Regions from separate parts of the Stenotrophomonas sp. SBJS02 genome, predicted to be linked through region 1. Evidence: riboswitches for the same ligand, from Rfam matches in the RefSeq annotation. Region 1 holds a riboswitch; the other holds the start of a gene.

Region 1 (7,188 bases):
ACCCGGCAAGGGGCTGTGGGCGCTGCCCGGCGGTTTCGTCGGTCAGGAACAGAGCCTGCTCGACAGCTGCCTGCGCGAACTGCGCGAGGAAACCCGGCTGAAGATTCCGCTGCCGGTGCTGAAGGGTTCGCTGAAGGGACAGCAGGTGTTCGACCACCCGGATCGCAGCCAGCGTGGCCGCACCATCACCCACGGTTTCCACTTCGAATTCCCGGCCGGTGACCTGCCGCCGGTGCGCGGTGGCGACGATGCCGACAAGGCCCGCTGGATACCGGTAAGCGAAGCCCTGGACATGGGCCCGCAGCTGTTCGAAGACCACCTGCACATCCTGGAGTATTTCCTCGGCCGCGGCTGACCGGCCCGGCCTCCCCACTGGCGGATAGACCGCTGGTGTCACTCGACGCGAAGGAGCTTCCGTCATGCACTACCTCGATAATCTTCTCCTCAACACCGACAGCTACAAGGCCAGCCACTGGCTGCAATACCCGCCGGGTACCGATGCCACGTTCTTCTACGTCGAATCACGTGGCGGCCTGCACGATCGCACGGTGTTCTTCGGCCTGCAGGCGATCCTCAAGGACGCGCTGGCACGGCCGGTCACCCACGCCGATATCGACGACGCCGCTGCGGTGTTCGCCGCGCATGGCGAACCGTTCAACGAGGCCGGCTGGCGCGATATCGTCGACCGTCTCGGCGGCCATCTGCCGGTGCGCATCCGCGCCGTGCCCGAAGGCAGCGTGGTGCCCACCCACCAGGCACTGATGACCATCGAATCGACCGATCCGGCCGCATTCTGGGTGCCGTCGTACCTGGAAACGCTGCTGCTGCGCGTGTGGTACCCGGTCACCGTGGCCACCATCAGCTGGCATGCACGGCAGACCATTGCCGCGTTCCTGCAGCAGACCAGCGACGATCCGCAGGGGCAGCTGCCGTTCAAGCTGCACGACTTCGGCGCGCGCGGTGTCTCGAGCCTGGAATCGGCCGCGCTGGGCGGTGCCGCGCACCTGGTCAACTTCCTCGGCACCGATACGGTCTCGGCGCTGTGCCTGGCGCGCGCGCACTATCACGCGCCGATGGCCGGCTATTCGATTCCCGCCGCCGAGCACAGCACCATCACCAGCTGGGGCCGCGAGCGCGAGGTGGACGCCTACCGCAACATGCTGCGCCAGTTCGGCAAGCCCGGTGCGATCGTAGCGGTGGTGTCGGACAGCTATGACATCTACCGCGCCATCAGCGAGCACTGGGGTACCACCCTGCGCGATGAAGTGATCGCCTCCGGTGCCACCCTTGTCATCCGCCCCGACTCGGGCGACCCGGTGGAGGTGGTTGCCGAAAGCCTGCGCCGGCTGGATGAAGCCTTCGGCCACACCCTCAACAGCAAGGGCTACCGCGTGCTCAACCACGTGCGGGTGATCCAGGGCGATGGCATAAACCCGGATACCATCCGCACCATCCTGCAACGCATCACCGACGACGGCTACGCCGCTGACAACGTAGCCTTCGGCATGGGCGGTGCGCTGCTGCAGCGGCTGGACCGCGATACGCAGAAGTTCGCACTGAAGTGCTCGGCGGCGAGGGTCGAGGGTGAGTGGATCGACGTCTACAAGGATCCGGTCACCGATGCTGGCAAGACCAGCAAGCGCGGCCGCATGCGCCTGCTGCGCCGCCTGGACGATGGCAGCCTGCATACGGTGCCACTGCCGGCCAGCGGCGACGACACCCTGCCGGACGGCTTCGAAGACGCAATGGTGACCGTGTGGGAGAACGGCCGCCTGCTGCACGACCAGCGGCTGGACGATATCCGCACGCGGGCTGCCGCAGGGCATTGAAGGTGTTTCCGGGGTCGGATCCCGTTGCAGCGCAGCGGGCTCTGCCCCCTGAGCTCTTGACCCGCGCCACCAACAGGTCCACTTTGCACACGCCGAAGGTATCCCTCTCATCGCTCCGGCGCGGGGAGGGATTTAAACGGGAATCCGGTGAAGGCGCCTCGCGCGCCCATTCCGGAGCTGCCCCGCAGCGGTGAATGGAAACGAATCCTGCCAACAGCACTGGGCTCGCGCCTGGGAAGCGGCAGGTAGTAGGTGGGCTGCGGCCCGTGTCCATCAGCCCGAATACCGGCCCCGGCCGGGGGACACGACCGTTCCCTGACTCGACCTGGAATCTCCGCGGGGAGGTTGCCGGGGCCGTCGTCGTCCTGCGCGTGCAGGCCGCGCGGCCGCGCGCGTCCTGTCACGGTATCCGGCCAGACCTGTTCACCCACGCGCTGATGCATGGGCCACCGCCGTTGCCGGCGGTCCATGCGGTACCTGACGATGACCGAGCTCAAACGCCCCACCCTGACCCTGCCCGCCGACGGCAAGCGCCTGCTGCTGCATTCATGCTGCGCGCCCTGCTCCGGCGAGGTAATGGAGGCGATCACCGCCTCCGGGATCGACTACGCGATCTTCTTCTACAACCCCAACATCCATCCGGTGAAGGAATACGAACTGCGCAAGCAGGAAAACATCCGCTTCGCCGAGCAGCATGGCATTCCCTTCATCGACTGCGACTACGACACCGACAACTGGTTCAGCCGTGCCCGCGGCATGGAAAACGAGCCCGAACGCGGCATCCGCTGCACGATGTGCTTCGACATGCGTTTCGAGCGCACGGCGCTGTACGCGCACGAGCACGGCTACGACACCATCAGTTCTTCGCTGGGCATCTCGCGCTGGAAGAACATGGCGCAGATCAACGATTGCGGCATCCGCGCCGCCTCGCGCTATGAAGGCCTGCAGTACTGGGACTACAACTGGCGCAAGGGCGGCGGTGCCAGCCGCATGATCGAGATCAGCAAGCGCGAGCAGTTCTACCAGCAGGAGTACTGCGGCTGCGTGTATTCACTGCGCGATGCCAACCGCCACCGCCGCGAGAACGGCCGCGAACGGATCAAGATCGGCCTGCTGTACTACGGGCAGGACGCTGAGACGCCGCAGGGCGATTGACGTGCAGGCATGGGGCGGCCACGCTGGTCGCCCCTTCTGTTGTACCGGAACTGCCATGACCGCCCTGCCCGCCGATGTCGCCCTGCTGGTGATCGACCTGCAGCCGGACTTCATGCCCGGCGGTGCGCTGGCCTGCGACCAGGGCGATGCGCTGGTGGCACCGATTGCCGATCTGCTGGCGCAGCGCCGCTACCGCACCGTGGTGGCAACACAGGACTGGCACCCGGCCGACCATGCCTCGTTCGCCAGCCAGCACCCCGGCCAACGCCCCTTCGAGACCATCCTGCTGCATGCGCAGCCGCAGACCCTGTGGCCGGACCACTGCGTGCAGGGCAGCGCCGGTGCCGCCCTGCACCCGGACGTAGACTGGACCGTGGCCGACCTGATCCTGCGCAAGGGCACGCGCCAACAGGTGGATTCGTACAGCGCGTTCCGCGAGAACCATGGCCCTGACGGCGAGCGCCCGGCCACCGGCCTGGCCGGCTGGCTGCACGAACGCCGCATCCGCGAAGTGCACGTATGCGGCCTGGCCCGTGACTACTGCGTGCTGTGGAGCGCGCAGGACGCAGTGAAGTCCGGCTTCCGGGTGAAGTTCCTGTGGGAGCTGACCCGGCCGGTGACCGAGGCCAACGACGCGATGGTGCGCGAGGCGCTGGGCAAGGCGGGGATCGCGATCATCTGAGTTGCCCTGTAGAGCGAGCATGCTCGGCTCATCCGTCAGATTCACGGCATTGGGCCGAACTGCAGCCGAGCATGGCTCGGCTCTACAGAAAGGCACCTACCGGAACACCACCGTGCGATGCCCGTTGAGCAGGATGCGGTGCTCCACATGGCGGCGAACCGCGCGTGCCAGCACCAGCGATTCGGTATCGCTGCCCAGCCGCACCAGCTCGCGCGGTGCCATCGCGTGGTCCACGCGGGCCACGTCCTGTTCGATGATCGGGCCTTCGTCCAGGTCCTCGGTGACGTAGTGCGCGGTGGCGCCGATGATCTTGACCCCGCGCGCGTGTGCCTGGTGGTACGGCTGCGCGCCCTTGAAGCTGGGCAGGAAGCTGTGGTGGATGTTGATCGCGCGTCCAGCCAGCGCGCGGCAAAGCGTGGGTGACAGGATCTGCATGTAGCGCGCCAGCACCACCAGGTCGATGCGTTCGCGCTCGACCAGGTCGATGATCTGCTGCTCCTGCACCGCGCGTGTATCGGCGGTCACCGGCAGGTGGTGGAACGGCACCTGGTAGGACGCCGCCAGCGGCGCGAAGTCGGCGTGGTTGGACGCCACCGCCGCGATGTCCACCTTCAGCTGGCCACTGTGGGCGCGGAACAGCAGATCGTTGAGGCAGTGGCCCTGCTTGCTGACCAGCACCAGCAGGCGCGCGCGGCGTCGGCCATCGTGCAGCTGCCAATCCATGCCGAAGCCCTCGGCGAGCGTGGCCATGGCCGCGTGCACGGTCTCCAGCGGCAGGCCGGCATCGCGGTCGAAGTGCACGCGCAGGAAGAAGCGGCCACTTTCCTCATCACCGAACTGCTGGGCGTCGAGGATGTTGCAGCCGTGGTCGAACAGCATGCCGGACACGCGGTAGACGATGCCGGTGCGGTCGGGGCAGGACAGGGTAAGAATGGAATCGGGGCGCATCGCCACAGTGTAGGGCAGCGCCCTGCCCAGCGGCCGGATGATCACGGATGCAACCGACCTGCTTGGTTCAGTCCCAAGCGATACTTTGGACTCCCCGTGGCAAGCTGGTCGGTCATGAACCTGTTGCAACTGATCCGCAGCTTCACCCGCACCGCAGAGACCGGCAGCATTGCCGCCGCGGCCCGCATCCTTGGCATCAGCGCCACCGCAGTCGGTCAGAACATCAACCGTCTGGAGGCCCACCTGGGCGTACGGTTGCTGAACCGAAGCACGCGGCAGCTGGCCCTCAGCGAGGCCGGCGCGCTGTACCTGGCGCAGGTGCGCCACATCGAAGCCGACCTGGCGCGCGCGCAGGCGATGGTCACCTCCGGTGACATCGAACCGGCGGGGCCGCTGCGCATCGCCGGCAGCAGCGCCTTCGGTCGCCACGTGCTGGCACCGTTGCTGCCTTCGCTGCAGCAACGCTACCCGCAGCTGCAGCTGGAGCTGCGCCTGACCGACCGCGCCGTGCAGCATGGTCCTGAGGCGGTGGACGCCAGCATCCGCATCGGGGCGCAGCTGGAGGACGGCGTTGTCGCACGGCAGCTGGCACGCGTGCCCTTCGTGTTCTGTGCCTCACCGGCCTACCTGAAGGCACACGGCACGCCGAAGCAGCCCTCCGAGCTGAGCGGTCATCGCGGGCTGCTGCACCGCTTCCCCACCGATGGCCGGCCGCTGCGCTGGGGCCTGCTGAAGGATGGACAGCGCGTGGACGCCGCGCTGCCGCCGAGCATGGTCTGCGATGACATCGATGCACTGGCAACGCTGGCCGCGGCCGGTGCCGGCATCACCCGGCTGGCCGCCTTCGTGGCCGAGCCGTACCTGCGCGATGGTCGCCTGCAGGCGGTGTTCGGCGCCGACACTGGATGGCGCCCGGAGCCGATGGAGGTCTATTTCTGCGTCAGCGACCGCCGCGATTTCACCGCCAAGATCCGCGCGCTGTTCGAGCACCTGCAGGCCGGCATGGCGCCGGCCTGGCGGGTGTGAACCTCAGCGCGTCTTGAACACGCCGCGCGCATCGCGCGGCTCGCAGCGCAGGTACTGCGGCGCCGGTTCCACGCTGTCGCGCAGCGCGGCGGCGGCATGCCACGGCCAGCGCGGGTCGTAGAGAATGCCGCGCGCCAAGGCCACAGCATCGGCGTGGCGATGGCGCAGGATCGATTCGGCCTGCTCGGGCTCGGTGATCATGCCCACGGCGATGACCGGCATGCGCACCTTGGCCTTGATCGCTGCTGCGAACGGTACCTGGTAGCCCGGACCGACGGTGATCTTCTGGCGCTCGTCCAGGCCGCCGCTGGAGACATGCAGGAAATTGCAGCCGCGCGCGTCCAGCACCTGGGCCAGCGCTTCGCTCTGCACCAGATCCCAACCGCCATCGACCCAGTCGCTGGCGGAAATACGCACGCCCACCGCGACCTTGTCGGACACCGCCGCACGCACCGCATCGAACACTTCCACCAGCAGGCGCAGGCGGTTCGGCAGCGAGCCACCGTAGCCATCGGTGCGGTGGTTGCTCAGCGGCGACAGGAACTGGTGCAGCAGATAACCGTGCGCGGCATGCAGCTCGATCAGCTCGAAGCCCAGGCGCTCGGCGCGCACCGCGCTGGCGGCGAAGGCGGCGATGACCTCGGCGATGCCGGCCTCATCCAGTTCCTGCGGTGCCGGGTCGGCGGCATGGAACGGCAGCGGCGACGGCGCCACGGTGGCCCAGCCACGCGCGTCATCGGCCGGCAGCTGGCCACCACCGTCCCACGGGCGGTTCACAGAGGCCTTGCGGCCGGCATGGCCCAGCTGGATGCCCAGCGGCATCGGCGACCAGCGGCGGACGCTGGCCAGCACCTGTGCCAGTGCGGCTTCGGTACCGTCGTCCCACAGGCCCAGGTCGGCCCAGCTGATGCGGCCGCGCGGTTCGACGGCAGTGGCTTCCAGGATCAGCAGGCCGGCACCGGACTGCGCCAGGTTGCCCAGATGCATGGCGTGCCAGTCGCTGGCGCGGCCGTCTTCGGCGGAATACTGGCACATCGGCGCGATGACGATGCGGTTGGACAGGGTCAGGGGGCCGAACGAGATCGGCGAAAACAGCTGGGTCACGGCGATGCGGGGGACAGGCGGATGGAGGGGGCGTATTGCACCGCCGCACGGCCTGCGAATCAACCGTCTGGATGGATCGCTGTTTCGCGCGGCCTGCTGAAGCCGAGCGTGGGCTCGGCTCTACAGAAACCAACAACCCCTTGTAGAGCCGAGCCCGCGCTCGGCTCAGCCCGCCACCCAACCGGCCAACGCCTCGGCGCAATCGCGCTCGTCCTTGAACTGCAGCAGGTCGTCGGCACGGGTGCGGCCACGGTTCAGCGCCGCCACCGGCAGCCCTGCCCTGGCCGCGGCCTGCACGAAGCGGAAGCCGGAATAGACCATCAGCGACGAGCCCACCACCAGCACGGCGTCGGCCTGCTGCAGGTGCTCATGCACCGTCGCCACGCGTTCGCGCGGCACGTTCTCGCCGAAAAACACCACGTCCGGCTTCATCACGCCGCCGCA
Region 2 (7,188 bases), 280 kb from region 1:
TCGCTGCCGCTGGCCACCGGCTTCATGCCGACCGCGCGCAGTCCGCGCCGGCGCAGCGCATGCAGCAGTGCAGTGCTGGCCGCAGTCTTGCCGATCTCGGTATCGGTGCCGGTGACGAACAGGGCGGGCGGCAGCGTGGCGGGCAACGGCATCGACGGGCTCCAACGGGGCAACAGAGCGTGCATTATCGCCGGCCCGGCGCGCTTGCTAGACTGCAGGCATGTTCGCCAATGCCTCGCTCACCGGCAGCAAGCCGGAACAATACGCCCAGCTGCTGGAACAGGCCCGTGGCCTGGTCTACGCCGAGTCCGACCGCATCGCCAACGCGGCCAACCTCTCGGCACTGGTCTACCACGCCCTGCCCGACCTGAACTGGGTGGGCTTCTACCTGTACGACGGCAAGGAGCTGGTGGTCGGCCCGTTCCAGGGCCTGCCGGCCTGCGTGCGCATCCCGCTGGACAAGGGCGTGTGCGGTGCCGCCGCCAGCCAGCGCGTGACCCAGCGCGTGGACGACGTCGATGCCTTCCCCGGCCACATCGCCTGCGATTCGGCCTCGCGTTCGGAGCTGGTGGTGCCGCTGCTGCGCGGTGATGAACTGATCGGCGTGTTCGATATCGACAGCCCGAAGGTCGGCCGCTTCGATGCCGACGATCAGGCCGGCCTGGAAGCCATCGCCCGCGTGTTCATCGAGGCGCTGGGATGAGCGCACCGAAGCTGCGCAACATCGGCCCCAAGAGTGCGGCGTGGCTGCGCCAGGTCGGCCTGCGCAGCCGCGAAGACCTGGTTGCGATCGGTGCCGTGGGCGCCTTCGTCAAGGTCAAGCGCGCCGGCTTCAGGCCCAGCCTGAACCTGCTGTACTCACTGGAAGGCGCACTGCTGGACTGCCACTGGCAGGAACTGAGCGAGCCGCAGCGTGAGGCGCTGGTGCAGGATTACGAAGCGCGCATCGCCGCGCATCCGCTGAAGGCAGCCGGCCCGGCGTCGGGCCCGGTGCATGAGCAGCGCTTCGATGCTGACGATGACGCTGAGGACAGCGTGGCCGAGCGCGCGGACGAGGATTGACGGGTAGTGCCGGCCGCAGGCCGGCAACCTCAGGAACGTTACAAAGATCGTGCAGTTGCCGGCCAGCGGCCGGCACTACCGATGGGTTACGGCTGCTGCAGCTCCAGCAACTCGCCCACCAGCCCGACCTCACCGCGTTCCAGCCACACCCGCAGGCGCGTGCCGTGGTCGATGCGCAGGGCCCAGCACAGCGACATCGGCAGGCCGCAGACCTGCGACAGCACCATGCGCAGCGGGCCACCATGGCTGACCACCAGCGTCGGTACCGGATCGTCATCATCGAGCAGGCGATCCAGCGCGCGCGCAATGCGCCGCTCGAAGTGGCCCCAGCTTTCACCGTTCGGCGGCGGGAACGCGTGCGGGTCGGCATGGAAGGCGGCCAGTGCATCCTCCGGCAGGTCGAACAGCGACTGCCCGTCCCAATCGCCGAAGTCCAGCTCTTCCCATTCCTCGTCCGCTTCCACGTCCAGCCCACGCGGGGTGGCCAGGGCCATCGCCGTGTGCAGCGAGCGCAGCCGCGGCGAACTGATCACCCGCTCCCAGGGCTGCGCGGCGTAAGCGTCGACCAGTTCCTGCGGCAGGCGGGCCAGCTGCGGCGGATCACTGCGGCCATCGAGGAACTCATCGCGACCGTTGCCGGCATGGCGGACCAGGTCGAGGATCATGCGCAAGTCCTGTACAGGCAACGCGGGAACAGCGGGAAACGGGCGGACATCGGCAACGGCACCACGGGATCGAGGGACCATTCTAAAGGCACAGCAAAGGCAGTCGAACACGTTCGACACTACGGGCCGCCTGCGATGCCGTAGACTGCGCGCACTTCCAGGTGACCTGCGGCCACGGCCGGCAGGTTGAAACGGGAAGCCGGTGACGCGTGATTCCACGCCATGCCGGCGCTGCCCCCGCAACGGTAAGCACGTCAGTTCCAGGCAACAACGCCACTGTGCCGCAAGCATGGGAAGGCGCCTGGACGGTGGCCTCGCGCCACCCGGCGGCAAGCCCGGAGACCGGCCCGGAAGCCTCAGGTCGCGATGCGGTGGGCATGGCGCTGGATGACGTGGCCTGTGCTGCGGCATCGGCGCGTGCCTGCCTTCGCGGCTCCTCCCCTTCGCCACGCGGGCGTGCGTGGCACCTGGAGTCCCCCATGAAGCTGCAGTCCCGAATGCTGTCCCTGGCCGTGCTGGCCGCCCTGCCCGCGCTGGCCCAGGCCGCCGATGACACCACCGCGCTCGACCAGATCCTGGTCACCGCCACCCGCACCCCCATCGCGCTGCAGGACAGCATCGCGCCGGCGCAGGTGATCGACCGCGCGCAGATCGAATCCAGCCAGGCCACCTCACTGCAGGAGCTGCTGCGCGGCCGCGCCGGCATCAACCTGACCAATGCCGGCGGCCTCGGCAAGCAGAGCTCGCTGTTCCTGCGCGGTACCAACTCGGGCCACACCGTGGTGCTGGTCGATGGCGTGCGCATCAACAGTGCCGACCTCGGCCTGGCCATGTACCAGGACCTGCCGCTGGCGCAGATCGAGCGCGTGGAAATCGTGCGTGGACCGCAGTCGAGCCTGTACGGCGCCGACGCCATCGGTGGCGTGATCCAGATCTTCACCCGCCGCAACCAGGGCGATTTCGCCCCGCACTTCCAGCTTGGCGTTGGCAGCAACGGCCTGCGTGAAGCCAGCGGTGGCATTGGCGGTGGTACCGAGCGCGGCTGGTTCGGTGCCGACATCGCCTACCAGCATTCCGATGGCATCGATGCCTGCCGCGGCTCGGCCACGCTGTTCGCCGGCTGCTTCGCCGACGAGCCCGACCGCGACGGCTACCGCAACCTGTCCAAGAGCCTGCGCGGTGGCTACACCTTCAACGACCAGTGGAACGTGGAAGGCAGCGCCCTGCGCGCCGACGGCAAGAACCATTACGACGGCTACTACAACTATTCGGAAACCCGCCAGCAGGTGCTGGCCGGCAAGGTGCGCTACACCCCTTCCGAGCGCCTGGCATTCACCGCAAACGTCGGCCGCAGTGACAACGAGTCGGACAACTTCGGTGATTTCGGTGCCCGTGGCAGCGCACAGACCCACCGCGACAGCGCCTCGCTGCAGGGCGACATCATGCTGGCCGAAGGTCAGCTGCTGAGCGCAGGCGTGGACTGGAGCGAAGACAACCTGGATGGCAGCAGCGCGGGCTACCTCGTCGACAGCCGCCGCAACACCGGCGTGTTCGTGCAGTACCAGGGCCGCTTCGGCCGCCACCAGCTGCAGGCCAGCGCGCGCAATGACGACAACCAGCAGTTCGGCAACCACGCCACCGGCAGCGTTGGCTGGGCCATGGAACTGGGCGACGGCCTGCGCGTCAACGCCAGCTACGGCACGGCGTTCAAGGCACCGACCTTCAGCGATCTGTACGACCCGTGGAGCGGTGTGCCGACGTTGAACCCGGAGAAGTCCAAGAGCGCCAACCTGGGCGTTTCGCAGCAGGGACAGGGCTGGCACTGGGGCCTGGACGTATATGAAACCCGCATCGATGATCTGATCACCTACGATGCGGCGACCTTCAAGATGCAGCAGGTGGAGAAGGCCCGCATCCGCGGCGCCGAACTGACCGGTGGCGTGCTGCTGGCCGGCTTCGACATCAACGCACAGCTCAGCTACACCGACCCGCGCAACCGCACCGGCGGCAGCACCCAGTTCGACAACTGGCTGCCGCGCCGTGCACAGCAGACCGCGCGCCTGGACGTCGACCGCCGCTTCGGCGATTTCCGCGCCGGCCTGACCGTGCAGGGTGCCGGCAAGCGCTACGACGATGCCGCAAACGCGGTGAAGGTGGGAGGTTACGGCACGCTGGATCTGCGCGCCGAATACGCGCTGACGCCGTCGTGGTCGCTGCTGGCGCGTGCCGCCAACGTGTTCGACCGTAGGTATGAGACGGTGGCGTGGTTCAACCAGCCCGGCCGCGAGTACCAGCTGAGCGTGCGTTACCAGCCGAAGTGACCGCAACGGTCATGGTAGTGCCGGCCGCTGGCCGGCAACATCATGACCTTCGGCAACGCGTTCCGGGTTGCCGGCCAGCGGCCGGCACTACCCCCTGCTTCAGCCCCGCAACCCCGGCAGTTCACGCAGGTCGTCGATCACCGCCACGGCATGCGCGGTGGCCAGGTCCAGGCCGCGCGGGTAGCCGTAACGCACCAGCGCGATCGGCATGCCGGCATCTTCGGCGGCGCGGTAGTCGGTCAACGAATCCCCCACCATCAGACAGGCGTCCACCGGCAGCCCGAAGTGCGCGGCGATGTGCCGCAGCGGCTCACCGCTGGGCTTGCGCTGCGGCAGCGAGTCGCCCCCCAGCACCAGCGCAAACACATCACCGATACCCAGGTGCTGCAGCAGCGGCGGCACCAGCGCTTCGGGCTTGTTGGTGCAGATCGCCAGCGGCACGTTGCGTGCACGCAGTTGTGCCAGCGCTTCACCCACGCCATCGAACAGGCGCGGGCTGCGCAGCAGGCATTCGCGGTAGTGCACCATGAAGATCGGCATCACTTCGGCCAGGTCGATCACGCGGCCGACCGCCTGCAGGGCCTGCTCGACCAGGCGGCGCACACCGTCGCCGATCCAGCCCAGTACCGTGGTTTCCGGTACGCGTGCCACACCGATGTCCTCCAGCGTGCGGTTCAGCGCTTCGGCGATATCAGCTGCGCTGTCGACCAGCGTGCCATCAAGGTCGAACACGACCAGCGGATAGGGATACGACAAGGGACGGCACCTGCATGACGTGGGGCCGTCCATTGTACGCCGCTGGTTTTTGCACCGATCCGCCTCAACCGATGCGGCGCGCGCGGGTAGCCAGGAACGTGGGCAGGTAGCGGTCGATCAGGAAACGCGGCTGCGGCTGCCAGTCTTCCATGAAGCGATCGATGATGAAGCCGGCATCCAGCTGCCCGCCGATCAGTTCGGTCAGGCTGTGGCCGAAGGTCAGCGCATCGCCGCGGGCGAGTTTCGCCTCACGTTCTGCGGCGGGCAGGTCTTCCAGGTCCGAATAGGGAATGGCGTACTGCGGCCGGATCAGGCCCTGCGCATCGAGCTGCGGATCGCGCGCGCCGACGAACAGCACCGGGTTGTAGAAGCTGGCCATCAACATGCCATCGCGCGCCAGCACGCGGCGGCATTCGGTCCACACCGGGCGCACGTCGGGTACGTACAGGTTGGAGATCGGATGGAACACCACATCAAAACTGTCGTTGGCGAACACGTGCAGATCGCGCATGTCGCCCTGCACCGTGCGCAGCTGCAGGCCATCGCGCGCCGCCACGCTGCGGTCCTGTTCCAGCTGCCCGTCGGAGAGATCGAACACGGTGACGTCGGCGCCCGCAGCGGCCAGCACCGGTGCCTGCTGTCCACCGCCCGAGGCCAGGCACAGGATGCGGCGGCCGCGCACATCACCCATCCAGTCCAGCGGCAACGCGCGGGGCGTCAGGTGCACCTGCCAACGGCCTTCGCGCGCGGCGGCAATCGTTGAACTTTCCACCGGGCGCGACCATTCGCGCACTTCGCTGGCCTGGCGGTCCCAGGCAGCACGGTTGTGGTCAATCAAGGCCTGTCCATGGTTCATGTGTTCTCCTTGCCCGGTGGGCGCCAATCCAGATCCTGGAAGGCCGGGCTGGCGAAGCACTCGCCCAGGAAATCCAGGAATCGCCGCATGATAGCGGGCTGCTGGCGCCGTGACGCGTACACGGCATGAATGCCGAGTTCGTCCAGACTGAATTCAGGCAGCAGTTCGATCAGCTCACCACTGCGCAGCAGCGGCGCCACCTGGTAGGTCGGCAGCATGGCGATACCGGCACCGGCCCGCACCGCCTCCAACAGCAGCGAGGCCTCGTTGGCGCTGATGTTGCCGCCTACCGCCACCGACAGCGAACGGCCGTCTCGGTGCAGCTGCCACAGGCTCTTGCCGACGTAATGGTGGGTCAGGCAGTTGTGCGCGGCCAGATGCTCGGGGGCGGTCGGCGTGCCGCGTGCCTGCAGGTAGGACGGCGTCGCGCACAGCACCGAGCGGCAGGTGGCCAGCCGCCGTGCGATCAGGCTGGGGTCGATCTGGCGCGCAATGCGCACGGCCAGGTCCACCCGCTCCTCCACCAGGTTCACCGTGCGGTCGACCAGCAGCAGCTCGATGCGCGCCGCCGGATGGCGCGCAACGAAGCCGGCCACCGCCCGTGCCAGATGGCTCTGCCCGAACGACACACTGGCGGTCACCCGCAACGTGCCGTGCGGCTCGGGATCATCGCTGGCCAGCTCGCCCTGCAGTTCTTCGCCGATCGCCAGCATCTGCCGGAAGCGCGCCAGCGCCGCCTCACCGGGGCCGGTCAGGCTGACCCGACGCGTGGTCCGGTGCAGCAGGCGCGCCCCCAGCCAACCCTCGACCTCGGCCAGGTAGCGGCTGACCATCGCCCGCGACATGTCCAGCACCTCGGCGGCGGCGGTGAGGCTGCCGCGCTCGGCCACCTCGACGAACACGGTCATGGCGGTCAATCGGTCCATATGCTCGATCCATGCAACAAACAAGCGCGTTATACGCTGTTTTTCGATCAACTGCAGCAGCCTAGAGTGGCCCCATTCCCACCCCACACCGCCCCACGGAGTCCTGCATGAAAATCGCCCTCGTTGGTTCCACCGGCAACATCGGCCGCCAGATCGCCCGCCACGCGCTGGCCCGCGGCCACGAACTCACTGTCATCGTGCGCAGCGCGCAGGACCTTCCGGCAGAACTGGCCGGCGCCCATCCGGTGATCGCTTCGCTGGATGACCAGGACGCGCTGGTTGCCGCCATCGCCGGCCACGACGTGCTGGCCAGTGCCTACGGCCCGCGCCCGGGCGATGACATCGGCCGCGTCGGCGAGGTCGCCGCGCAGCTGGCTGCCGTCGCACGCAAGGCCGGCGTGCCGCGCCTGGTGGTGGTCGGTGGTGCCGGCAGCCTGGAGGTCGCCCCCGGCGTGCAGCTGGTCGATACCCCCAGCTTCCCGGAGGCCTACAAGCCCTACGCGCTGGCCCACCGTGAAGCGTTCAACCGCCTGCAGGCAGTGGACGACCTGGACTGGACCTTCTTCTCGCCGGCCGCCGAAATCGGCCCGGGCGAAGAGCGC

Evidence for each region. A riboswitch is a leader RNA that binds a small molecule or an ion and turns the genes downstream of it on or off. The one in region 1 is predicted to bind cobalamin.
Region 2: it holds a riboswitch for cobalamin, as region 1 does, so the genes downstream of both, btuB (TonB-dependent vitamin B12 receptor) here and FQS62_RS01200 (epoxyqueuosine reductase QueH) in region 1, are expected to answer to the same signal.

The regions. Positions count from the first base shown of each region.
Region 1 covers NZ_CP109812.1:262,582-269,769, reverse strand. Annotated here, with positions in the region: gene FQS62_RS01210 (bifunctional nicotinamide-nucleotide adenylyltransferase/Nudix hydroxylase) at 1-355, shown strand, start outside; gene FQS62_RS01205 (nicotinate phosphoribosyltransferase) at 420-1,829, shown strand; cobalamin riboswitch at 1,909-2,138, shown strand; gene FQS62_RS01200 (epoxyqueuosine reductase QueH) at 2,313-2,984, shown strand; gene pncA (bifunctional nicotinamidase/pyrazinamidase) at 3,040-3,666, shown strand; gene purU (formyltetrahydrofolate deformylase) at 3,763-4,614, opposite strand; gene FQS62_RS01185 (LysR family transcriptional regulator) at 4,729-5,640, shown strand; gene FQS62_RS01180 (NADH:flavin oxidoreductase/NADH oxidase) at 5,644-6,744, opposite strand; gene FQS62_RS01175 (NAD-dependent protein deacetylase) at 6,910-7,188, opposite strand, start outside.
Region 2 covers NZ_CP109812.1:540,504-547,691, reverse strand. Annotated here, with positions in the region: gene bioD (dethiobiotin synthase) at 1-152, opposite strand, end outside; gene FQS62_RS02540 (free L-methionine (R)-S-oxide reductase MsrC) at 221-703, shown strand; gene FQS62_RS02535 (TfoX/Sxy family protein) at 700-1,062, shown strand; gene FQS62_RS02530 (histidine phosphatase family protein) at 1,149-1,727, opposite strand; cobalamin riboswitch at 1,870-2,093, shown strand; gene btuB (TonB-dependent vitamin B12 receptor) at 2,207-4,048, shown strand; gene gph (phosphoglycolate phosphatase) at 4,148-4,804, opposite strand; gene FQS62_RS02515 (class I SAM-dependent methyltransferase) at 4,869-5,660, opposite strand; gene FQS62_RS02510 (LysR family transcriptional regulator) at 5,657-6,586, opposite strand; gene FQS62_RS02505 (NAD(P)-dependent oxidoreductase) at 6,694-7,188, shown strand, end outside.